DNA from 3 places in the Streptomyces sp. NPDC044719 genome. Region 1 is predicted to be linked to each of the others. Evidence: riboswitches for the same ligand, from Rfam matches in the RefSeq annotation. Region 1 holds a riboswitch; each other region holds the start of a gene.

Region 1 (7,402 bases):
GATGCCGCAGCACATCCCGGGCCGGGTCCGCACCCGGGAGCGGGGCGGGGCGCGCGTGCTGCTGCGCAACCGCCGCTTCCTGGCCCTGTGCGGCGCGTACGGCTCGTACCTGCTCGCCTACAACCAGCTGTATCTGGCCCTGCCGGACGAGGTGCGGCGCGCGACGGGCTCCCAGGCGCCGCTGTCCTGGCTGTTCGCCCTGTCCTCGGTGCTGGTGGTCTTCACCCAGCTGCCGGTGACCCGCTGGGCGGGCGACCGGCTGGACCTGCGCCGCTCCATGACCGCCGGACTGCTGCTGATCGCGGCCGGTTTCACGGTGGTGGCCGCGGCGCGCCCCGCCGGCTGGACGGGAGTCGCCGGGCTGCTGCCCGCCGCGGGCTTCGTCGTACTGCTCACCGTGGGACAGATGCTGGTCGTGCCCGCCGCCCGCGCCTGGGTGCCCGACCTCGCCGAGGAGGGCCGGATCGGCCTCTACATGGGCGCGCTGTCCTCCGTGTCCGGCCTGATCGTCCTGGCCGGCAGCGCGGCCACCGGCTCCCTGCTCGACCTCGGCCTCCCGCCCGCCGTGCCCTGGCTGGTCCTCGCGGCCGTACCGGCCCTGACGGTGGCTCTGCTGCCGCGCCGGGAGGAGCGGCCGGAGACGGACGAGACGGCCTGACCCGGCGGGCGGCAGCCCGGCAACCGCGTGCACCGCGCCATCACCCCGCCGGGCGACGTCTCCGCTCCCGGATTTCCGGGACGGCACCGTCCCTCGACACCGCCGCGGAGATCAGTGGTCACGCGGCGCCAGTATCCTGGGTCGGCTGCGATGTCTCCCACCAACCCCCGCGTCAAAACGGGGAGTTCGGCCTGCGGCGACGTACCTTCCCCCACGCATGAGACGAGGACGAGTGCTGCTAGCGGGCCGCTACCGGCTGGATGTTGAGATCGGGCGCGGTGGAATGGGAGAGGTCTGGCGCGCGTACGACGAGACGCTCGCCAGAGCGGTGGCCGTCAAGCTGCTGCTGCCCCAGGACACCGATGTCACGGCGGCCTCCCGGTTCCGTCTGGAGGCCCAGACCGCCGGGCGTCTCAACCACCCCCATCTGGTGGGTGTCTGGGACTTCGGCGAGTACGACAACCGGCTGTACCTGGTGATGGAACTGGTCGACGGCGACAGCCTCGCCGGGGTGCTGGCCGCCTCCGGCGCGCTTCCCGCCGAACGGGTGGCGGATCTCGCCGCGCAGGCCGCCGCCGGGCTGGCCGCCGCACACGCGCAGGGCATCGTCCACCGCGACATCAAGCCCGCCAACCTCCTGCTGGACGCCCACGGCACCCTGAAGATCGGCGACTTCGGCATCGCCCGCTTCCTCGACGACCCCGGCGCCGCGCTCACCGCCACCGGCCAGATCGTCGGCACCGGCCTCTACCTGGCGCCCGAACGCGCCCTGGGCCAGCCCGCGGGTCCCGCCTCCGACATGTACTCCCTGGGGTGTCTGCTCTACCAACTCCTCAGCGGGCGGCCGCCGTTCCAGGCGGACACCGCTGTCGCGCTCCTCCACCAGCACCTCGACTCCGCGCCCGTTCCGCCTCGCGAGCTCGGTGTCGCCGGACTCCCGCCGGCCTTCGAGAACTACCTGCTCGGCCTGCTCGCCAAGCAGCCCGAGGACCGGCCCACCGCCCAGCAGACCGCCGAGTGGTTCGCCGGGGGCGCCTGGCGAGGGCTGCCCGAGCCGCTGCCGGAGGCCGCGCCCCCCGTGACGTCCGCCACTCGGAGGCCGTATTCGGCCGCCGAGACCCGCAACCCGGCCGCCTACGCGCTGCCCGGCGCCCCGGGGCTGCGCACCGGCCGCTCACCCCGGACCGGCCGTTCGCGCCGCGCCGCGCCCCGGGGCGGCCCCGACCACCGCCGCAGGGCGGCCGCGACGATCGCCGCCGCGGCGCTCTTCGCCGCCGCGATGCTCGCCGGCATGCTGTGGTTCTCGCCCGACAACACCGCGACGGAGGGCACGGAGCCCGACGCGTCCCCCTCCGCGAGCAGCCCCGCCGCCACACCGTCCGCGGACTCCGCCTCGCCCCTTTCCTCCGACCCTGCCAAGGACACGGCTCCGGGCGCCGGCGCTCCGGCCACCGGCACAGTGGCCGATATCACCCCGTCCACCACCGCGCCCCCTCCCCCTGCCCCCGTCGCAACGACGCCCAGCCCCACGACTCCGGCGCAGGAGACGGCCGACCCAGCGCAAAAGGCGGACAAACCCCAGCAGGAGAAGCCCCGTCAGACCTGGGAGGACGGGGACGACGATGACGACGGCGGCGACGACTGAGCGGCCCTGCGCCGGTGTGCGAGCGGGCGCCCCCTCGCGCGCCCCCTCGGGTGGCTTGTCATCGTCCTTATCCCGGCATTACTGTCACCACGCCTTGGTGAACGGGAAATCCGGTGTGATGCCGGTGCGGCCCTCGCCACTGTGAATCGGGAAGTCCGGCTCCGGCCCTCACGGGCAGCCACTGGGTCCTTGTGACCCGGGAAGGCGGAGTACGGGCGGTGGTACCCGTCAGCCAGGAGACCGGCCAAGGCACGTCAACCATCCACGAGGTGCTGGAGAGGGTCTGCTGAGCCATGCACATAGCCGAGGGTTTCCTGCCACCCGCGCACGCGGTCGCCTGGGGCGTCGCGTCGGCACCGTTCGTCGTCCACGGGGTCCGGTCGCTCACCCGTGAGGTGCGCGAGCACCCGGAGAGCACCCTGCTCCTCGGTGCCTCCGGTGCCTTCACGTTCGTCCTGTCCGCCCTGAAGCTTCCGTCGGTCACCGGCAGTTGCTCCCACCCCACCGGAACGGGCCTGGGAGCCATCCTGTTCCGGCCGCCCATCATGGCGGTGCTGGGCACCATCACCCTGCTCTTCCAGGCACTCCTGCTCGCCCACGGCGGCCTCACCACGCTCGGCGCCAACGTCTTCTCCATGGCGATCGTCGGGCCCTGGGCCGGATACGCCGTGTACAAACTGCTGCGGCGGTACGACGTGCCGCTGATGGTCGCGGTCTTCTTCGGGGCGTTCTTCGCCGACCTGTCCACCTACTGCGTCACCAGCGTGCAGCTGGCACTGGCCTTCCCCGACCCGGGCAGCGGGTTCGTGGGCGCGCTCGGCAAGTTCGGCACCATCTTCGCCGTCACCCAGATACCGCTCGCGGTGAGCGAGGGGCTGCTGACGGTCCTTGTGATGCGGCTGCTGGTGCAGTCCAGCAAGGGCGAACTGACCCGGCTGGGTGTGCTCCTCGCCAAGAAGCAGTCCGTGACCGAGACCGAGGCGGCGACCCGATGAAGAAGAGCACGAAGATCAACCTCCTGCTGCTGCTCGCCGTGGCCGCGCTCGCCGTACTGCCGCTCGCGCTCGGCCTCGGCGACCACAAGGAGGAGCCGTTCACGGGCGCCGACGCCCAGGCGGAGACGGCGATCACCGAGATCGACCCGGACTACAAGCCCTGGTTCTCGCCGCTGTACGAGCCGCCGTCGGGTGAGATCGAGTCGGCGCTGTTCGCCCTCCAGGCCGCGCTCGGCGCCGGTGTCCTCGCCTACTACTTCGGTCTGCGCCGGGGCCGGCGGCAGGGGGAGCAACAGGCGCGGGAGCGGGACGCCGAGGAGTCCACGGCCGAGAGGGCCTGAGCCGCGTGCTGCCGATCGACGCGGCGGCGCACAGCAGTCGCTGGCGCCGCCGCCATCCCGTGGACAAGGCCGTGCTCGGTCTCGGACTCACCGTGCTGGCCATCTCGCTGCCGCCCTGGCCGGGTGCGGCGCTGGTGCTCGTGACGGCGGTGGCCCTGCTGCTGGGACCGGCCGGTGTGCCGGGCCGCCGGCTGTGGCGGGCCTACCGGGTGCCGCTGGGCTTCTGCGTGACCGGCGCGGTCACCCTGCTCGTCCAGGTCGGCGGGCCGGAAGGCTTCGTCTCCCTCGCGGACGACGGGCCCCTGCGGGCCGGGGAGCTGCTGCTGCGCACCTCGGCGGCCTCCCTGGGGGTGCTGCTGTTCGCCTTCACCACGCCCATGTCCGACCTGCTGCCGCGTCTGGTCCGGGCCGGCGTCCCGGCGCCCGTCGTCGATGTCGCGCTCGTGACGTACCGCATGAGCTTTCTGCTGCTGGACTCCGTGCGCCGGATCCGCGACGCGCAGGCAGCCCGGCTCGGGCACACCACGCGGGCCGCCGCCTGGCGTTCGCTGGGCGGCCTCGGCGCCACCGCGTTCGTCCGGGCCTTCGACCGGGCGGCCCGCCTCCAGGCCGGTCTCGCCGGGCGCGGCTACGACGGGACCCTGCGTGTCCTGGTGCCCGAGGCCCGCGTATCCGTCCGCTTCACGGTCGCCAGCTGCGCGCTCCTCGCGGCGCTGGCCGTCCTCACCTTCGTACTGGAAAGGCCGCCGGCATGAGCGAGCCCGCCCTCGTCGCCCTGCGGGGCGCGTCCTTCGCCTACGAGGACGGCCCGGCCGTGCTCAGCGGCCTCGACTTCGACATCCGCGAGGGGCGGGCGCTCGCGCTGCTCGGCCGCAACGGCAGCGGCAAGACCACGCTGATGCGGCTGCTCAGCGGCGGACTGCGGCCGCACGAGGGGCGGTTGACGGTCGACGGGCAGCCGGTGACGTACGACCGCAAGGGCCTGACCCGGCTGCGGACGACCGTCCAGCTCGTGGTGCAGGACCCGGACGACCAGTTGTTCGCGGCGTCCGTCGAGCAGGACGTGTCGTTCGGGCCGCTGAACCTGGGCCTGGCCGATCCGGAGGTACGGGCGCGGGTGGCGGAGGCGCTCGCCGCCCTGGACATCACCGCCCTGGCCGACCGGCCCACCCATCTGCTCTCCTACGGGCAGCGCAAGCGGACCGCCATCGCGGGCGCGGTCGCCATGCGGCCCCGTGTGCTGGTCCTCGACGAGCCGACGGCCGGACTCGACCCCGACGGCCAGGAACGGCTCCTCAGCACACTCGACGGGCTGCGCGCGAACGGCACCACGGTGGTGATGGCCACGCACGACGTCGATCTCGCCCTGCGCTGGGCCGACGACGCGGCGCTCCTCACCCCGGACGGCGTGCACCTCGCCCCCGCGCCCACGGCACTGGCCCGGACCGATCTCCTCCGGCAGGCGGGACTGCGGTTGCCCTGGGGTGCCGCAGCCGCCGAACTGCTGCGTGCCCAGGGGTTGTTGAACGACTCTGCGCCCGGCCCGCGCACCCCGGACGAACTGGCCGCGCTGGCGGCGGGGCGGCCGGTGAGCGGCGGCTGAGGGTCGCTGACGGACCGGTCGGCGGCGGGCCGAGGCCGCGGCCCGCCCCCGACGGGGAAGGTTCACGCCCGTGGGACGGCACCCACCGCCGGTCCGGATGCGGCCGCGGCCGGCCACTCGCGCCGACCCAGGCCGCGGTCATCCGCGGCGGACGCCGACCGTGCCGGTCGCGTCAGCCGCGACCGTCATGTCAGCTCGCTGTCGCGGCCGCCGCCGCCCGGCCCGCCACTCGTCCCGAGAACAGGCAGCCGCCCAGGAAGGTGCCTTCGAGCGAGCGGTAGCCGTGGACGCCGCCCCCGCCGAAGCCGGCGACCTCACCGGCCGCGTACAGGCCGGAGATCGGTTTGCCCGAGGCGTTCAGGACGCGGCCGGAGAGGTCGGTCTGGAGGCCGCCCAGGGTCTTGCGGGTGAGGATGTTGAGGCGCACGGCGATCAGCGGGCCCGCGCCGGTGTCCAGGATCCGGTGGGCGGAGGCGGCGCGGCTGAGGGTGTCGCCCGGTAGGCGAGGGCGTTGCGGATGCCCATGACCTGGGCGACCCGGACCTCACCGAGAAGAACGTCTGGAAGTTGCTGTCGCGCATCTGGCAGACACCCGAGCCGATCGAGCGGTTCAAGGAGAAGGGCTTCTGCTCGCACCGCCCGCCCGAAATGCGCTTGTCCGTCCTCGCGGCCCGGCACTACGTTGCCGAGGTGGATCTCTTCTCACGCTCCTGGACGGCATTGCGCGCGGCGGTCGCGGACCTGGCCGACGAGGACTTCGCCCGGCCGTCCGGCTGTACCGGCTGGCTGGTGCGGGATTTGGTGTGCCATCTCGTCATCGACGCCCAGGACGTCCTGATCACCCTCGTCACCCCCTCCGACCGGGAGCCGACCCGTGACGCGGTGACCTACTGGGAGATCGCCGACACGCCACCGGCCGGTGACGACCCGCTCGACGCGCTGACCGTCCGCCTCGCGGCCGCGTACGAGGATCCGCACCTGCTCGCGTTCCACCTGGACGACGTCGGCTCCGCCGCCGGCCGCGCCGCCCTGCTCGCCGACCCGGCAGGCCGGGTCGGCACCCGCGACGAGGTCCTCACCGTGGCGGACTACCTCTCGGTGTACGTCCTGGAGTGGACGCTGCACCACCTCGACCTGATCGCGCACCTCCCGGACGCGGCGCAGCCGCCGGCGGAGGGGCTGACCGGCTCCCGCGAACTGCTGGAGCGGATCGCGGGAAGCGCGTTCCCCGCGTCGTTCCACGACCGGGACGCGCTACTGGTGGGCACCGGGAGGCGGGCGCCCACGGAGGCGGAGCGGGCCGAACTCGGCGAGCTGGCCTCGAGAATCCCGCTCTACCTGGGCTGACCCGAATCCGCGCGGTCGAGGGCGCGGGTCGTGGGGTCATGGACGGCGTGGCGCGTCCTCGAAAGCGGCCGGGCGGGTCTGGGCGTCGCGCAGGAGCCTGGTGTCGACCTTCTCGGAGCGGTCGAAGCGGTAGACGCCGTTGCGTTCCTGGAAGACGTCGGTGAGCTGGGTGTAGCAGTAGCCGAACATGTCCGGGTCGTCGAGCAGCACCCCGGTCAGGCCGGTGAAGCGGGCCACGAACTCCTCGGCGTCGCACGGTCGTTGCCCGTAACCCCAGGAGGCGTCCTGGTCGTCCCCCGCCGAGCCGGCCACCGCGTCCGGGTCCCACCAGATGCCGCCGAACTCACTGCAGAAGTACGGCTGTCCGCGGTACGGCACCGACCAAGGCCGCCCGTCCGGCGCCTGGTTGACGTACGGGCGGTCCCGCGCCAGGCCCTCCATCGTCCTGGCGAAGACGTCGGGGTCCTGCTCGTAGCAGTGCGAGTCGTAGACGTCGGTCTCCGGCACCCGATGGGCGTAGCCGGACGCGTCGATCACCGGGCGGGTGGGATCGGCCTGCTTGGTGGCCAGGAACATCGCCCGGGTGACGTCGTCGAGCCGGGTGATGCGGTCGTGCAGCGGCTGGTACGTCTCGTTCAGCGAGCACCAGCCGACGATCGAGGGATGGGAGTGGTCGCGCTCCAGGACCTCCAGCCACTGGGTGACGTAGGAGGCGTCGGGGCGCTGGTTGTCGTCGCGTACTCCGGTCTCGCAGCCCCAGTCGCCGAACTCGCCCCAGACCAGGTAGCCGAGCCGGTCGGCGTGGTGGAGGTA
Region 2 (7,402 bases), on a different contig from region 1:
TTGGAGCCGGACACCTGCTCACCGCAGCCCTTCTCCGGGTAGCCCGCGATCGCGCACAGCAGGGCGTTCGTGTCGTAGCGCAGCGGCTTGGCGACCGTCGCGAGGGCATCTGCCGTGGTCGCGTCGGGGGAGACCCGGGCACAGGCCGTCCGGGCGGGGGGCGGGGTCTCGCCCTGCGGGGCGTCCGTCTTCGTGCCGGGGTCGATGACGAGCGCCACCCGCTTCTTGCCGTCCTGCGCGGGGGTCTTCGCGCAGATGGTCTCGAAGTCGGCCGTGCCGCGCGGCCGGGCCGCCTCGGCGGAGTCCTCGCTCACCGCGAAGCGGAAGCCCTGGACGTCGCCGTCCGAGGGGCGGGCCATGGACGGGCCCTGGGTGGCGTAGACCCAGCGGTCGCCGTCGCGGTCCCAGAACGACCAGTACCGGTATCCGGCGGCCTGGGCCTGGCCCGCGCCCGCGATGAGCAGGAGCGAGGCCAGCAGGAGGAGAACGGCCCGGCGGATCATGACTGCTGCCTCTTCTTGCGGCCGGTGAAGAGGAAGCCGATGCCGATACCGGCGACGAGGCAGACCCCGACGTACCACCAGACGCCGAAGAAGTCCGACTTCGCGTCGTCCTTCGTGTCGGCAGCCGAAGGCTGTTCGGGGGCCTGCGGGGCCGGGCCCGTCGCGTTGAGCTGCTTCACCAGGTCCGTGCCGCCGAAGTCGCGCGGGTTCGCGCCGGTCGCGTGCGCGGCGAGGATCAGCTGGGCGTAGGCGGCGGGGCCGTTCTGGGCGGCCCAGGTCGCGGAGTTCTTCTCCAGCCAGGCCAGGGACTTCTCGGCCTGTGCGGTGTCGCCCCGTGCGGCGAGCGCGACGACCGCGTCGGCGGTGTTGCCGTGGTCGGGCTGGGGGTCCGCACCGGCGAGGGCCGAGGTGAGGTGGCCGTCGTCCTTGGTGAGGGCCTTCGTGAGGTAGGCGGCACCGTTGGCCGCCGCCTGCTCCGGTGTCCCTGGCTTGGCGCAGGTGGCGTCGGACTTGGTACTGCCGGGCTTCACCACCATGCCCGTGCCCAGCGTGCCCAGCACACCCGCCGCCGTGGCGTCCGCGTTGGCCGCCAGCTTGCCCTTCTTGTCCGGCTGGAACGCGAAGGCGCCGTCACCGTCCCCGCCGCAGGGCAGGGCGAGCTTCAGCAGGGCGTCGAGGGGCGACTTCCCGCCCTTCTCGACCTGGTCCGGCTTCTCGCCGACGGCGGTCAGCGCGCCTATGACGACGGACGTGGAGTTGGTGTCGCTGGCGCCGCCGGGCGAGTAGCCCCAGCCGCCGTCCTTGTTCTGGACGGACTTCAGCCAGCCGACGGCCTTGCCGGTGACGGCGTCCTGACCGCCGAGCGTGGCCAGGGCCTGGACGGCGGCGGCCGTGGCGTTGGTGTCCAGCATGGTCTTGGCGTCGCACGCGGCGGTGGGGTCGGGGCGGTAAGAGGCGAACCCGCCGTCCTCGCACTGCTGCCGGACCAGCCACTGGACGGACTTTCCGGCGGGCTTCACACCCACCGTGTCCTGCGCGAGGAAGGCGAGCGACTGGCGCCAGACGCCGTCGAACTTCGGGTCCTTGCCCCCGTACAGGGCGGAGGGGAACGCCTGGGACGGTGACGGGGACGGGTCGGCGGCGGCCGGGGTGGCGGCGCCGATCACGGCGACTGCGGCCAGGACCGCGGCGCTGCGGCGGACGTTCATGATCGGCGGGTGCCTCTCCCTGTGGGGGAGTCGGGCAGCACGGGGCACCCCCGGGCGGCTCGGCTCCGTATACCTCGACGGTGCCGTGCACCGGCGGGCTGCCGGGCACGTGAGCCGGTCACGATCCGTACGGGGCGATCCGGCTCACCGCCTGCCTCGGCGGGCGGTTCACGGTTGCGGGTCAGCGCCGGAATTGCACCGGCTTCCCCCTGTACGGGTGTGATGACGACCCGCTTACTGTACCCGCACGTCAAAAACGGGCCGAGGGCGCCGTACGGCCGGGTAACTTCGGCCCATGGCGACGACACCACCGGGAAGGCTCCTCGGCTCGGGCCGCCGCGCCGACGTGTACGAGATCGACGAGATCTGGGTGCTGCGCCGGGAACGGGAGGGCGGGGGCGACGCGGCGGCCGAGGGTGCGGTGATGGAGCACGTGCGTTCCCACGGCTATCCGGTGCCCCGGGTGCGCCCGACCGGCTCGCGCTCCGACCTGGTGATGGAGCGGCTCTCCGGCCCGACCATGCTCCAGGCCTGTCTGGCGGGCACGCTGGAGGTGGCGGAGGCCGGTTCGATCCTGGCCGGGCTCCTGCGCGACCTGCACACCGTCCCCGCCCTGCACTCCACCGACCCGGCGGCCCGCGTCCTCCACCTGGACCTCCACCCGGAGAACGTGATGCTCACGCCCGAGGGGCCGCGCGTCATCGACTGGTCCAACACGGAGGAGGGCGACCCGGGGCTGGACTGGGCGGCGTCGGCGGTGATCCTCGCCCAGGCCGCCGTCTCCGGCGACCCCCTGGCCACGGCCGCCCGCACCATGCTGGCCGCCCTCCTCGCGGGCCCGACCCCGCTCACGCGGCCGAACCTGACGGAGGCGCTGCGCCGGCGGGCCGGCAATCCGACCATGAGCGGCAGGGAGGTCGAACTGCTGCACCACGCCGAGGAGTTGATCCTGTCCGTGAGGCAAACCGGTTAACGTGAAGCTCCACGACCACACGCAGGAGCGTCCATGACTGATCAGGCGGGGAACTCCGAGCAGGAGCCGCTCTCCAAGATCGATACCTCGGTTCCGCACTCGGCGCGGATCTGGAACTACTGGCTGGGCGGGAAGGACAACTACGAAGTCGACCGTGTGGCCGGTGACGCGTTCCGCGAGATCTTCCCCGGGATCGAGACCGGGGCGCGCGCCGCTCGCTACTTCCTCGCCCGCGCCGTTCGCCATCTCGCCGCCGAAGAGGGCATCCGCCAGTTCCTGGACATCGGCACCGGGCTGCCCAACGTGGACAACACCCACCAGATCGCCCAGCGGGTGGCCCCGGAGAGCCGGATCGTCTACGTCGACAACGACCCGCTGGTGCTGGCCCACGCCCGCGCGCTGCTCACCAGCACACCGGAAGGCGTCACCAACTACGTCGACGCCGACCTGCGCAAGCCCAGCACGATCGTCCGGGAAGCCGGTAAGACGCTGGACTTCGACCAGCCCGTCGCGCTCATGCTGATGGGCATCCTCGGCCACATCGAGGACCACGACGAGGCGCGCTCGATCGTGGCGGAGCTGGTGGACGCCCTGCCGTCCGGCAGCTACCTCGTCCAGTACGACAGCACCGACACCAGCGAGGACTACCTCCGGGCCATCGGGCAGTACAACGACGGCGGCTCGATCCCGTACATCCTGCGCAGCCCCGAGCAGATCGCCCGCTACTTCGACGGTCTGGAGCTGCTGGAGCCGGGCGTCACGTCCTGCTCGCGCTGGCGTCCCGACGCCGAGGCCCTGGGCCTGCCGGCGGAGGTGCACCAGTACGGCGGTGTCGCCCTCAAGCGCTGAACCCCGGGGAGCCTCGCTCAGGTCTCCTGAAGTATGCGGTGCAGGATGGTCGGAGTCTCGTCCGGTGACTCGGCTTCGACCACCAGCCGGTTCATGGCGTCCCAGTAGCGCTCGATGTCGGCCGGCTTGTCGGGATAGAGCGCGGTGGTGAGCTGCTCGAGGTAGACCACGTCGGGCAACTGGCCGCCGGGCAGCCGCAGAATGGTGACCGGACCGCCCTCCGCGGCATGCCCGCCGGAGAGGAACGGCAGGATCTGGACGGTGACCTGCGGAAGCCGGCAGACCTCGATGAGATGCCTGAGCTGGGCGCGCATCACCTCCGGCCCGCCCACCGGGCGCCGCAGCGCCGCCTCGTCGATCACGGCCCAGAGCTGGGCCGCTCCCGGCTGCCGGTGCAGGATCCGCTGCCGCGTCATCCGCAACGCCACCCGGCGGTCGATCTCCCGCGCGTCGGCGTCGGTGTGGGCGAGCCGGACGGCGGCGCGCGCGTAGTCGGGGGTCTGGAGCAGTTCGGGGACGCGCTGTATCTGGAAGCAGCGGATGACGCTCGCCGCCTGCTCGGCACCGAGGTAGCTCTGCGTCCAGGAGGGCACCACGTCGCTGTAGTACTGCCACCAGGCGTGGGTGTTGGCCTGTTCGGCCAGCGCCAGCAAGGTGGCGCGTTCGGCCTCGTCCGTGACGCCGTAGTGCGTGAGCAGGTCGGCGACGTCCCGCAGTTTGAACCCGTGGCGGCCGGCCTCCATGCGGCTGATCTTGGACGGGGAGGCGCGGATGACGTCACCCGCCTCCGCCCTGCCGATGCCTCGCGCGTCCCGCAGCCTGCGCAGCCGGGCGCCCAGCGCCAGCCGGGGGACCATGGGCCCGGCGGATCTCCCGTCCAGGACTCCGCTGAAGGGCGACGTTCGAGCGGCCTCTTCGCTGCCCATGGCATGTCTCCTTGCGGTGGTGCGCAACGCCGCGCGCGTGGGGGCGCCGCGGCTCGTTCATCCTAGAGGCCCTGCCCTGGCCCCATCCCGCTTATGCCAAAGGCGGGTTCGACCGCGGTGTGGGACCGCCGAAGGGCAGGTGAAGACTCCGGGAGGCGAGCAGCCAGGGTCCGTCGGTCCGCCGGAACTCGTCCTCGTAGTGCCCGACCTGGACGGGCGGCCCGGCCGGGATGACGCCGCCGTCGTAGCCGTCGACGCGGTAGGTCGTGAAGTACGAGATCGCCCGGGCGGTGTCCGGGGAGGTCACCGTGACCAGGACGTTGGACATCATGCGGCGGGAGAGCCGGTCGGCGGGGCGGGAGCCGAAGTAGGCCCGCAGGGCGTCGCGTCCCTTGACCAGCCGCCCGTCCTGCGGCCACTGCCAGACGCCGTCCTCGGTGAACAGCTCGGCGACGGAGGAGGGGTCGCCCAGGTCGAGCCGGTGGACGAAGTCGAGGATCAGCCGCTCGCAGGCGCGTTCGGCGAGGAGGTGTTCCATGGGGTCCATGGGCTTGGTTCTAGCACCTGACCCGGACAGCCGGGTACGTCACCTGGACGGCCACACCTAGACGGCCACGTACGTCACCGGCACGCTCCCCGGCACCGCCTCCGCCCGGCCCAGTTTGACCAGGCGGCGCAGATGGGCCTCTGCCTCGGAGACCGCGATGTTCCTCGAACCGTACGGGATCTGCTCCCAGGGGCGGTTCCACTCCATGCGTTCGGCGAGCTGCCAGGGAGTCAGCGGCTCGGCGAGGAGGGCCCGCAGGGCGTTGAGGCGGTCCTCGTGGTGGGTGAGCAGCTCGCGCACACGGCCGGCGGCGTCCGGGAAGGGGTGCTGGTGGGCCGGGAGCACCTCGGCGGGGGCGAGGCGGCCCACGCGTTCGAGGCTGTCGAGGTAGTCGCCGAGGGGGTCGGTGACCGTGGCCTCGTCGGGATCCTCGTAGAGGCCGATGTGCGGGGTGATCCCGGGCAGCAGGTGGTCACCGGAGAACAGGCGGCCGTGGCCGGGCAGTCGGGCCGGGTGTTCCTCCTCCAAGTGCAGGCAGACGTGGCCGGGCGTGTGCCCCGGGGTCCAGATCGCGCGCAGGCGGCGGCCGGCGAGGTCGAGGAGTTCGCCCGGGACGATGTCGCGGTCGGGCAGGGCGGGGGAGAGGCCGGGCAGGGCGCGGGGCCGGGGCGTGCGCAGCGGGGCGAGGTGCTCCTCGGGCGCGCCGGCGGCGGTGAGCTTGGCCGTCATGTACGAGAACCAGCGCTCGGGCCGGGCTTCCCGGGTCCGCCGTACGACCGCGGTGTCCGCCGCGTGCATCGCGATCCAGGCGCCCGAGGCCTCGCGGACCCGGCCGGACAGACCGTGGTGGTCCGGGTGGTGGTGGGTGATGACCACGCCGTGGATCTCGGCCACCGAGGTGCCGCACGCCGTGAGCCCGTCCGCGAGGGTGTCCCAGGACTGCGGGTCGTCCCAGCCGGTGTCGATGAGCACCGGCCCCCGGTCGGTGTCGACGACGTACACGAGCGTGTGGCCGAGGGGGTTGTCCGGGATGGGGACCCGGAGGGACCGGACACCTCCACCGTGGTCGTGCACGGGCCCGTTCCGGCTGCTCTTCATCTGCCCTCCGCCCCCAGACCCCACGGCCATTGCCCACTATAACTAGAACTGGTATCAGTTCTGAAATACCGTCAGGAACGGGCCCGTCCCCGGGAGGCATGTGCCATGACCGAACTCGTGGAACACGGACAGCTGTTCATCGGCGGGGAGTTGACCGACCCCCTGGGCCAGGACGTCATCGAGGTGGTCTCGCCGCACAAGGAAGAGGTCATCGGACGCGTCCCGCACGCCTCGGCCGCGGATGTGGACCGGGCCGTGGGGGTGGCGCGGCGGGCGTTCGACGAGGGGCCCTGGCCGCGTATGAGCCTCGATGAGCGGATCGAGGTCGTGAGCCGGATCAAGGACGGGATCGTCGCCCGGCACGAGGAGATCGCCCGCGTGATCTCCGGCCAGAACGGCTCGCCGTACTCCTGGAGCATCCTCGCCCAGGCCTTCGGCGCGGTGATGGTCTGGGACTCGGCGATCACCGTCGCCCGTAACTTCACGTACGAGGAGCGGCGCGACGGCGTGCTGGGCAGGATTCTGGTGCGGCGGGAGCCGGTCGGGGTCGTGGCCGCCGTCGTGCCCTGGAACGTCCCGCAGTTCGTCGCCGCCGCCAAGCTCGCCCCCGCGCTGCTCACCGGCTGCACGGTCGTCCTCAAGCCCTCGCCCGAGTCGCCGCTCGACGCGTATCTGCTCGGCGAGATCGCCCGCGAGGCCGGGCTGCCCGAGGGTGTGCTCTCGATCCTGCCCGCCGACCGGGAGGTGAGCGAGTGCCTGGTCGGGCACCCCGGCATCGACAAGGTGTCCTTCACCGGGTCTGTCGCCGCCGGGAAGCGTGTGATGGAGGTGGCCGCCCGCAACCTCACCCGTGTGACGCTCGAACTGGGCGGCAAGTCGGCGGCCGTCGTCCTGCCCGACGCGGACGTCGAGACGGCCGTGGCGGGCATCGCCCCCGCGGCCTGGATGAACAACGGCCAGGCCTGCGTCGCCCAGACCCGCATCCTGCTCCCGCGCTCCCGCTACGACGAGTTCGCCGACGCCCTGGCCGCGGCGGCCGGCGCGCTCGTGGTCGGCGACCCGCTGGACCCCGCCACCCAGGTGGGCCCGCTCGTGGCCAGGCGGCAGCAGCAGCGCAACCTCGACTACATCCGCATCGGCCAGGAGGAGGGCGCGAAGATCCTCACCGGCGGCGGACGCCCGGCCGGTCTGGACCGTGGCTGGTACGTCGAGCCGACCCTCTTCGGCGACGTCGACAACTCCATGCGCATCGCCCGCGAGGAGATCTTCGGTCCCGTCATCTGCCTGCTGCCCTACGA
Region 3 (7,402 bases), on a different contig from region 1:
ACGGGTCCGCCGAGCGCGGCGGCCATGTAGTGGATCAGCGGGAGCTCGCTCACGAGGGTCGAGACGGCCGTCGCGTGCACGGCGTGGGTGTGGACGACGGCGTGGGCGCCGGTCGTGCGGTAGACGGCGAGGTGCATGGGCAGCTCGCTGGTCGGGACGAGCGCGCCGAGGACCTGCCGGCCGTCGAGGCCGACCCCGGTGACGTCGTCCGGCGCCAGCCGGTCGTAGGGCACGCCCGACGGCGTGACCAGGACGATATCCCCGACGCGCACCGAGACGTTGCCTGACGTTCCGACGACGAGCCCGTCGGCGACCGTCCGGCGGGCCGTCGCGACGAGGTCCTCCCAGGCGCGCGCCTCCTCGGGGCGCACACCCCTCCGCCGTGACTCCCCCACATCCTGTCCGCCGCCTCGGACGTCCCCCGTGTCCCGCTCGTCGCCTCGCTGCTCAGCCATGCGGCGATCCTGCCAGGCAGCCCTTCAACGCGCCGCCGGGCGGGGGCACTTTAGGCCGGAAACCGCGCATCCGTAAGGGCGCATATCGGCACAAACACGTCGCGGATCCCTCTTGGCCGGAGATCATCGGGCGTTCAATGGTCTTCCAGTACTCTCTGGGGGATTTGCCGCGCACGTCGCCATTCCGGGGGGAATCACATGGCCCGTGACCACATATCGACCCGCCGCCGCAGCCGCTTACTGGCGGTCTCCGCCGCGGCGCTCGCGCTGGGAGGGACCTCGCTCGCGGAGTTCCCGGCCGCGGCGGCGAGCCGCCCGAAGGGGCACGACGTCTCGTCCCACCAGAAGAACGTCGACTGGCAGCGCGCGAAGGCGAAGGGCGCCAGATTCGTCTACGTCAAGGCGACCGAGTCCACCACCTACCGCAACCCCTACTTCAGCCGGCAGTACAACGGCTCGCGCGCGGCGGGCCTCATCCGCGGCGCCTACCACTTCGCACTGCCGAACAGGTCCTCGGGCCGGGCCCAGGCGGCCCACTTCGTAGGCAACGGCGGCAGTTGGAGCGCGGACGGCTGGACGCTGCCGCCGGCGCTCGACATCGAGTACAACCCGTACGACAAGAAACACAAGTGCTACGGCCTGAGCAAGGCCGCGATGGTCAGCTGGATCAAGTCGTTCAGCGACGAGGTCAAGCGGCTCACCGGCCGCCGCCCGGTGATCTACACGACCACCCACTGGTGGAACACGTGCACGGGCAACAGCCGCGCGTTCGCCGCGAACCACGCCCTGTGGGTCGCCCGCTACGGCGCGGCGAGCGCGGGGCCACTGCCGGCGGGGTGGTCCTCCTGGACCTTCTGGCAGTACGACAACGGCGACGGCACCCTTCCGGGTGACCAGAATCTCTTCGACGGGTCACTCGATCGACTGAAACAGTTCGCCAAGGGCACGTGATCGTTGGGGCGCAAGGGCAGTCGCACCAGGGCGGAATGACGGCCCCCTGTTGCGGACACCCCTGCGCCCCTCCCAGTTCATCTTCCGTTCACTCGGGTTACCTACGTTCGTCCCGCCAACGACGCCGAACGATTGCCTGGGTAAATGGAAAGCTTCTCGCTGATCCTCGCGATTGTGGTGGTAACCGCACTTGCGTTCGATTTCACGAACGGTTTCCACGACACCGCGAACGCGATGGCCACGACCATTTCCACGGGCGCCATGAGACCGAAGATCGCGGTGGCCATGTCCGCGGTGCTCAACCTGGTCGGCGCCTTCCTGTCCGTCGAAGTCGCGAACACGATCTCCAAAGGCCTGGTCGACGAGGCCGGCATCCGTCCCGAGGTCATCTTCGCCGCTCTGGTCGGCGCGATCCTCTGGAACCTGCTGACCTGGCTCGTCGGTCTGCCGTCCAGTTCGTCGCACGCCCTGATGGGCGGCCTGATCGGTGCCACGATCGCCTCGGCGGGCGTCGGCGCGGTGCACGGTGACGTGCTGGTCACCAAGGTGCTGATCCCGGCGATCGCCGCCCCGCTGGTCGCGGGCATCGCGGCGATGCTCGGCACCCGGTTGACCTACTCCCTCGGCAAGAAGGCCGACGGCGAGGCCTCCAAGAAGGGCTACCGGGCCGGCCAGATCGCCTCCGCGGGCCTGGTCTCGCTGGCCCACGGCACCAACGACGCCCAGAAGACGATGGGTGTCATCACCCTCGCCCTGGTCGCCGGCGGCGCCGTCGCCCCCGACTCCGACCCGCCCATGTGGGTCATCCTCTCCGCGGGTATCGCCATCGCGCTCGGCACCTACCTCGGCGGCTGGCGCATCATCCGCACCATGGGCAAGGGCCTGACCGACCTCCAGCCGCAGCAGGGCTTCGCCGCCCAGACCAGCGCGGCGACGGTCATCCTGGCCTCCTCGCACCTCGGCTTCTCCCTCTCCACCACCCACTCCGTGTCCGGCGCGGTGATGGGCGCGGGGCTCGGCCGCAAGGGCGGCGTGGTCCGCTGGTCGACGGCGACGCGGATGTTCGTCGCCTGGGGTCTGACGCTGCCGGCGGCGGCCCTGGTGGGTGCGCTCGCCGAGTACGTGACCGGCTTCGGGAACTGGGGCACGGCGGTCGTGGCGATCTTCCTGGTCGCCTCCAGCGCGGTGATCTGGAAGCTGTCGCGCCGCGAGGTCGTCGACCACACGAACGTCAACGAGGTCGACGAGGAGCCGGCCGGCGTCGTGACCACCGCCATCGCCGCGGTGACGCCGCCTCCGGCGGGCCCGTCCGAGGAGCTGGCCGCCACGATCCCGGCCCAGGCCGATCGCAAGCCCTCCACCACGACCACCTCGGTCTGATCCCGCCCACCCGGTGACAAGGAAGAATCTCTGAGATGAAGATCGACTGGGCGACCCTCGGCTCCGTCTTCGGCGTCAGCCTCGTGGCCACCGTTCTCCTCGTCGGCCTGTTCACCCTCGGCATCACCGGCCTGTCGCGCCGCGAGCGTGCGGTGGCGGCGGGCGGGTCCGCGGGGCTCGCGGTGACGGGCGCGTATGCGTGCTTCGCGGCGTGTGCGGCGGCTGTGGGGTACGGGATCTATCTGATCGTGGCCTGACCACGATCGTCTGTCGCCGGGCGGCACGGGGCTTTGGTCCTGGGCCGCCCGGTTGTCGTGGGCGGGGGTTCAGGGGCAGGGGGAGCCGGTGTCCGCGCCGGCCGTCGCCGGCGTCTCGAGGGGCCGCCGTCGCTCAGCAGGGTTCCGTCGTCGGCCAGGACTCACGGAGATGTCGGCGTCGCTCTCGATGGCCGGCCCCACCGGCTCACCATCGGCGCGCCGTGTCGGCATTCCACAGAAAGCGAACTCGCGGGCGCCCTGGCCTTCGCACGGTCGCGGCAACGGTGACCGGCCGTCCCGTATCGCCGCGTCGGGCCGCAGGAATCCGGAGCCGGCGGGAGTGCCGTCGGCGGAGCGGACCCGGGCCGCCGCGGAGCCGAGCCGGTCCCCGGGAGCGGAGCGGCGTGTTAGCGCGGTGTGGGCTTGTCCACACTCTCCTCTCGCAGGTCAACGGCAAGTTGACGGCTGTTCGCGGCCGTGGTGGACTGCCGGGGCCAATACGGCGGCAGGAGAGGAAGCCGGTGGAAGTCCGGCGCGGTCCCGCCACTGTCACCGGGGTAACAACCCCCGGGAGCCAGGAACTCTCACCGCCGGTCTCGTCGAACCAGGGCGTGGACACCCTGAGTGAGGACATATCGCCATGTTCGGCTGCCGATCGAGGGTCAGTACCCCACCATTGTCCGCCCCCGTGGCCGGCTGAGCCCATGGGTGCCGGTCGCGTTCACGCGTACGGTGCCGCCGTCGGTCTGATCGGTGATCTGCTGCTCGGCGATCCTCGCCGGGGGCATCCGGTCGCCGGGTTCGGGCGGGCCGCGCGTGCCGTGGAGCGGGTGCTGTGGCGGGACCACCGGGGGTGGGGCGCGCTGCACACCGTGGTGTGCGCGGGCGGGGCCGCCGCGCTGGGGGCCGTCGCCGCGCGTGCGGTGCGTACGTCCGCCCCCGCGTCGGTCGGACTGACCGCTGTCGCCACCTGGGCCGTCGTCGGGGGGACTTCACTCGCGCGGGAGGCGCAGGCCATCGGGCGCGCCCTGGAGGCCGGGGACGTCGACGCGGCCCGTGCGCGGCTGCCGCATCTGTGCGGACGGGATCCGCAGGCCCTGGACGCCGACGGGATCGCCCGGGCCGTCGTCGAGTCCGTCGCGGAGAACACCTCCGACGCCGTCGTGGGGGCGCTCGTGTGGGGCGCCATGGGTGGCGTGCCGGGGCTTCTCGGGTTCCGGGCCGTCAACACCCTCGACGCCATGGTCGGGCACAAGTCGGCGCGGTACCGGCGCTACGGGTGGGCCTCCGCGCGGCTGGACGATGTCGTGGGGTGGCCAGGGGCCCGGCTGACCGCCGTGCTCGCGGCCGTGGCCGGGGGCGATCCACGCGGAGCCGTGACGGCCTGGCGTGCCGATGCCGCCAAGCATCCGAGCCCCAACGCAGGGCCCGTGGAGGCCTCGTTCGCGGGGGCGCTCGGGGTGCGGCTCGGCGGAACCCTGTCCTACGGCGGGCGGGTCGAGCACCGGCCCGTCCTCAACGGCGCGGGGCACGGTGTCAAAACCCGGGACATCGAACGGGCCGTACGGCTGTCCAGGCGTGTCGGCTGGCTCGCGCTCGGCGTCTGTGTCGCCGCGCGCCACATCGTGAAGGGGCGTACGTCATGACGGGCGGTGGGCTTCTCGTCGCCGGTACCACCTCCGACGCCGGCAAGAGCGTCGTGACCGCCGGGATCTGCCGGTGGCTGGTGCGGCAGGGCGTCAAGGTCGCGCCCTTCAAGGCGCAGAACATGTCCCTGAATTCGTTCGTGACGCGGGAAGGCGCCGAGATCGGGCGGGCGCAGGCCATGCAGGCGCAGGCGTGCCGCGTGGAGCCGACCGCGTTGATGAATCCCGTGCTGCTCAAGCCCGGCGGCGAGCAGAGCAGTCAGGTCGTGCTGCTGGGCAAGCCGGTCGGGGAGCTCAGTGCCCGCGGGTACCACGGGGGGCGGCAGCAGCGGCTGCTCGGGACGGTGCTGGACTGCCTGGAGCGGTTGCGGGGCACGTATGACGCGGTGATCTGTGAGGGGGCCGGTTCGCCGGCGGAGATCAATCTGCGGCGGACGGACATCGTCAACATGGGGATCGCCCGCAACGCAGGCCTCCCCGTGCTCGTCGTCGGCGACATCGACCGGGGCGGGGTCTTCGCCTCGTTCTTCGGGACCGTCGCCCTGCTGTCACGCGAGGACCAGGAGTGTGTCGCCGGGTTCCTCGTGAACAAGTTCCGTGGGGACGTCTCCCTGCTGGAGCCGGGGCTCGACATGCTGCACGGCCTCACCGGGCGGCAGACGTACGGCGTTCTGCCGTTTAGGCACGGGCTCGGGATCGACGAGGAGGACGGGCTGCGCGTCTCCCTGCGGGGGACGGTCCGTGAGTCCGTCGTCGCCCCGCCCGTCGGCGAGGACGTGCTGCGTGTCGCCGTCTGTGCCGTCCCCCTCATGTCCAACTTCACGGACGTCGACGCGCTGGCCGCCGAACCCGGTGTCGTCGTGCGGTTCGTGGACCGGCCGGAGGAACTCGCCGACGCCGACCTCGTCATCGTGCCCGGGACCCGGGGGACGGTCCGCGCGCTGGAGTGGCTCAGGGAGCGGGGGCTGGCCGACGCGCTCGTGCGCAGGGCCGCCGAGCAGCGGCCGGTCCTCGGCATCTGCGGCGGCTTCCAGATCCTCGGCGAGCACATCGAGGACGAGGTCGAGAGCCGCAGGGGCAAGGTCGACGGGCTCGGGATCCTGCCCGTGCGGGTGCGGTTCGCCCGCGAGAAGACCCTCACCCGCCCGGCGGGCGAGGCCCTCGGGGAGCGCGTCGAGGGCTACGAGATCCACCACGGCGTCGCCGACGTCACCGGAGGGTCTCGGTTCATCTCTGATGACAAAGGACACAGCCTGGACGGCTGCCGGGTCGGCCAGACCTGGGGCACGCACTGGCACGGCTCGCTGGAGTCGGACGGGTTCCGGCGGGCCTTCCTGCGCGAGGTGGCTGCCGCCGCGGGCCGGCGCTTCGTGCCGGCGCCGGACACCTCGTTCGCCGCGCTGCGCGAGGAGCAGCTCGACCGGCTCGGCGACCTGATCGAACAGCACGCGGACACGGACGCGTTGTGGCGGCTCATCGAGTCCGGCGCGCCACCGGGGCTGCCCTTCGTCCCGCCGGGAGCGCCCGTATGAGGGCCGCGGCGGTGGTGCGGACCGCCGGCACGGCGCCCGCGGGCCACCTGAGACGCTTTACCGGCTGCCTGATCCCCGGCCTGATCCACCGCCTGATCCACCCGCCACGCGAAGGCGACTTGGAGGACGACGAAAAGTGACCCCCCCCTTTCCGTTCACGGCCGTGGTCGGCCAGGACGATCTGCGGCTCGCGCTGCTGCTGAACGCCGTGTCTCCGGCGGTCGGCGGTGTGCTGGTGCGCGGCGAGAAGGGCACGGCCAAGTCGACGGCCGTGCGGGCGCTGTCGGCGCTCATGCCGGAGGTGGACGTCGTCTCCGAGTGCCGCTTCTCCTGCGACCCCGGCTCGCCCGACCCGGGCTGCCCGGACGGGCCGCACGAGCCGGGGGGTTTCGCCTCCCGGCCGGCCCGCATGGTCGAGCTGCCCGTCGGCGCCTCCGAGGACCGGCTGGTGGGCGCGCTGGACATCGAACGGGCGCTGTCGGAGGGCGTGAAGGCCTTCGAGCCCGGCCTGCTCGCCGACGCGCACCGCGGCATCCTCTACGTCGACGAGGTCAACCTCCTCCACGACCACCTGGTGGACCTGCTGCTGGACGCGGCGGCGATGGGCGCCTCGTACGTGGAGCGGGAGGGCGTCTCGGTGCGGCACGCCGCCCGCTTCCTGCTGGTCGGCACCATGAATCCCGAAGAGGGCGAGCTGCGGCCGCAGTTGCTCGACCGGTTCGGGCTGACCGTGGAGGTCGCGGCCTCGCGCGAGCCCGAGCAGCGCGTGGAGGTCGTACGGCGGCGGCTGGCGTACGACGACGACCCGGCCGGGTTCGCCGCCCGCTGGGCCGACGAGGAGGCCGACGTGAGGGCCCGGATCGTCACCGCGCGGGACCTGCTGCCGTCGGTGCGGCTGGGCGACGACGCGCTGCGGCAGATCGCGGCGACGTGTGCGGCCTTCGAGGTGGACGGCATGCGCGCCGACATCGTGATGGCCCGGACCGCCACCGCGCTGGCGGCCTGGGCCGGGCGTACGGACGTGCTCTCCGAGGACGTGCGGCAGGCCGCGCTGCTCGCGCTGCCGCACCGCCGGCGCCGTAACCCCTTCGACGCGCCGGGTCTTGACGAGGACAAGCTGGACGAGACCCTGGAGGAGTTCTCCGGGGACGACGACCCGGACCCGGACTCCGACCCGGACC

The links. Region 1 has a riboswitch for cobalamin ahead of AC07DF_RS08380 (energy-coupling factor ABC transporter permease). Riboswitches for the same ligand answer to the same signal wherever they lie in the genome.
Region 2: it holds a riboswitch for cobalamin, as region 1 does, so the genes downstream of both, AC07DF_RS23345 (prenyltransferase/squalene oxidase repeat-containing protein) here and AC07DF_RS08380 (energy-coupling factor ABC transporter permease) in region 1, are expected to answer to the same signal.
Region 3: it holds a riboswitch for cobalamin, as region 1 does, so the genes downstream of both, AC07DF_RS20465 (cobalamin biosynthesis protein) here and AC07DF_RS08380 (energy-coupling factor ABC transporter permease) in region 1, are expected to answer to the same signal.

The regions. Positions count from the first base shown of each region.
Region 1 covers NZ_JBWKHE010000002.1:359,540-366,941, reverse strand. The annotation lists gene AC07DF_RS08390 (MDR family MFS transporter) at 1-658, shown strand, start outside; gene AC07DF_RS08385 (serine/threonine-protein kinase) at 876-2,303, shown strand; cobalamin riboswitch at 2,382-2,566, shown strand; gene AC07DF_RS08380 (energy-coupling factor ABC transporter permease) at 2,597-3,298, shown strand; gene AC07DF_RS08375 (energy-coupling factor ABC transporter substrate-binding protein) at 3,295-3,639, shown strand; gene cbiQ (cobalt ECF transporter T component CbiQ) at 3,645-4,394, shown strand; gene AC07DF_RS08365 (energy-coupling factor ABC transporter ATP-binding protein) at 4,391-5,242, shown strand; partial or broken gene AC07DF_RS08360 (FAD-binding protein) at 5,433-5,773, opposite strand; gene AC07DF_RS08355 (maleylpyruvate isomerase N-terminal domain-containing protein) at 5,933-6,589, shown strand; gene AC07DF_RS08350 (glycoside hydrolase family 2 protein) at 6,626-7,402, opposite strand, start outside.
Region 2 covers NZ_JBWKHE010000005.1:699,066-706,467, reverse strand. The annotation lists gene AC07DF_RS23350 (SCO2322 family protein) at 1-503, opposite strand, end outside; gene AC07DF_RS23345 (prenyltransferase/squalene oxidase repeat-containing protein) at 500-1,711, opposite strand; cobalamin riboswitch at 1,836-1,968, opposite strand; gene AC07DF_RS23340 (phosphotransferase) at 2,007-2,684, shown strand; gene AC07DF_RS23335 (SAM-dependent methyltransferase) at 2,718-3,533, shown strand; gene AC07DF_RS23330 (helix-turn-helix domain-containing protein) at 3,551-4,459, opposite strand; gene AC07DF_RS23325 (nuclear transport factor 2 family protein) at 4,551-5,006, opposite strand; gene AC07DF_RS23320 (MBL fold metallo-hydrolase) at 5,064-6,104, opposite strand; gene AC07DF_RS23315 (aldehyde dehydrogenase) at 6,210-7,402, shown strand, end outside.
Region 3 covers NZ_JBWKHE010000005.1:60,276-67,677, forward strand. The annotation lists gene AC07DF_RS20445 (class II aldolase/adducin family protein) at 1-455, opposite strand, end outside; gene AC07DF_RS20450 (lysozyme) at 654-1,406, shown strand; gene AC07DF_RS20455 (inorganic phosphate transporter) at 1,551-2,786, shown strand; gene AC07DF_RS20460 (hypothetical protein) at 2,822-3,043, shown strand; cobalamin riboswitch at 3,508-3,646, shown strand; gene AC07DF_RS20465 (cobalamin biosynthesis protein) at 3,748-4,689, shown strand; gene AC07DF_RS20470 (cobyric acid synthase) at 4,686-6,221, shown strand; gene AC07DF_RS20475 (putative cobaltochelatase) at 6,358-7,402, shown strand, end outside.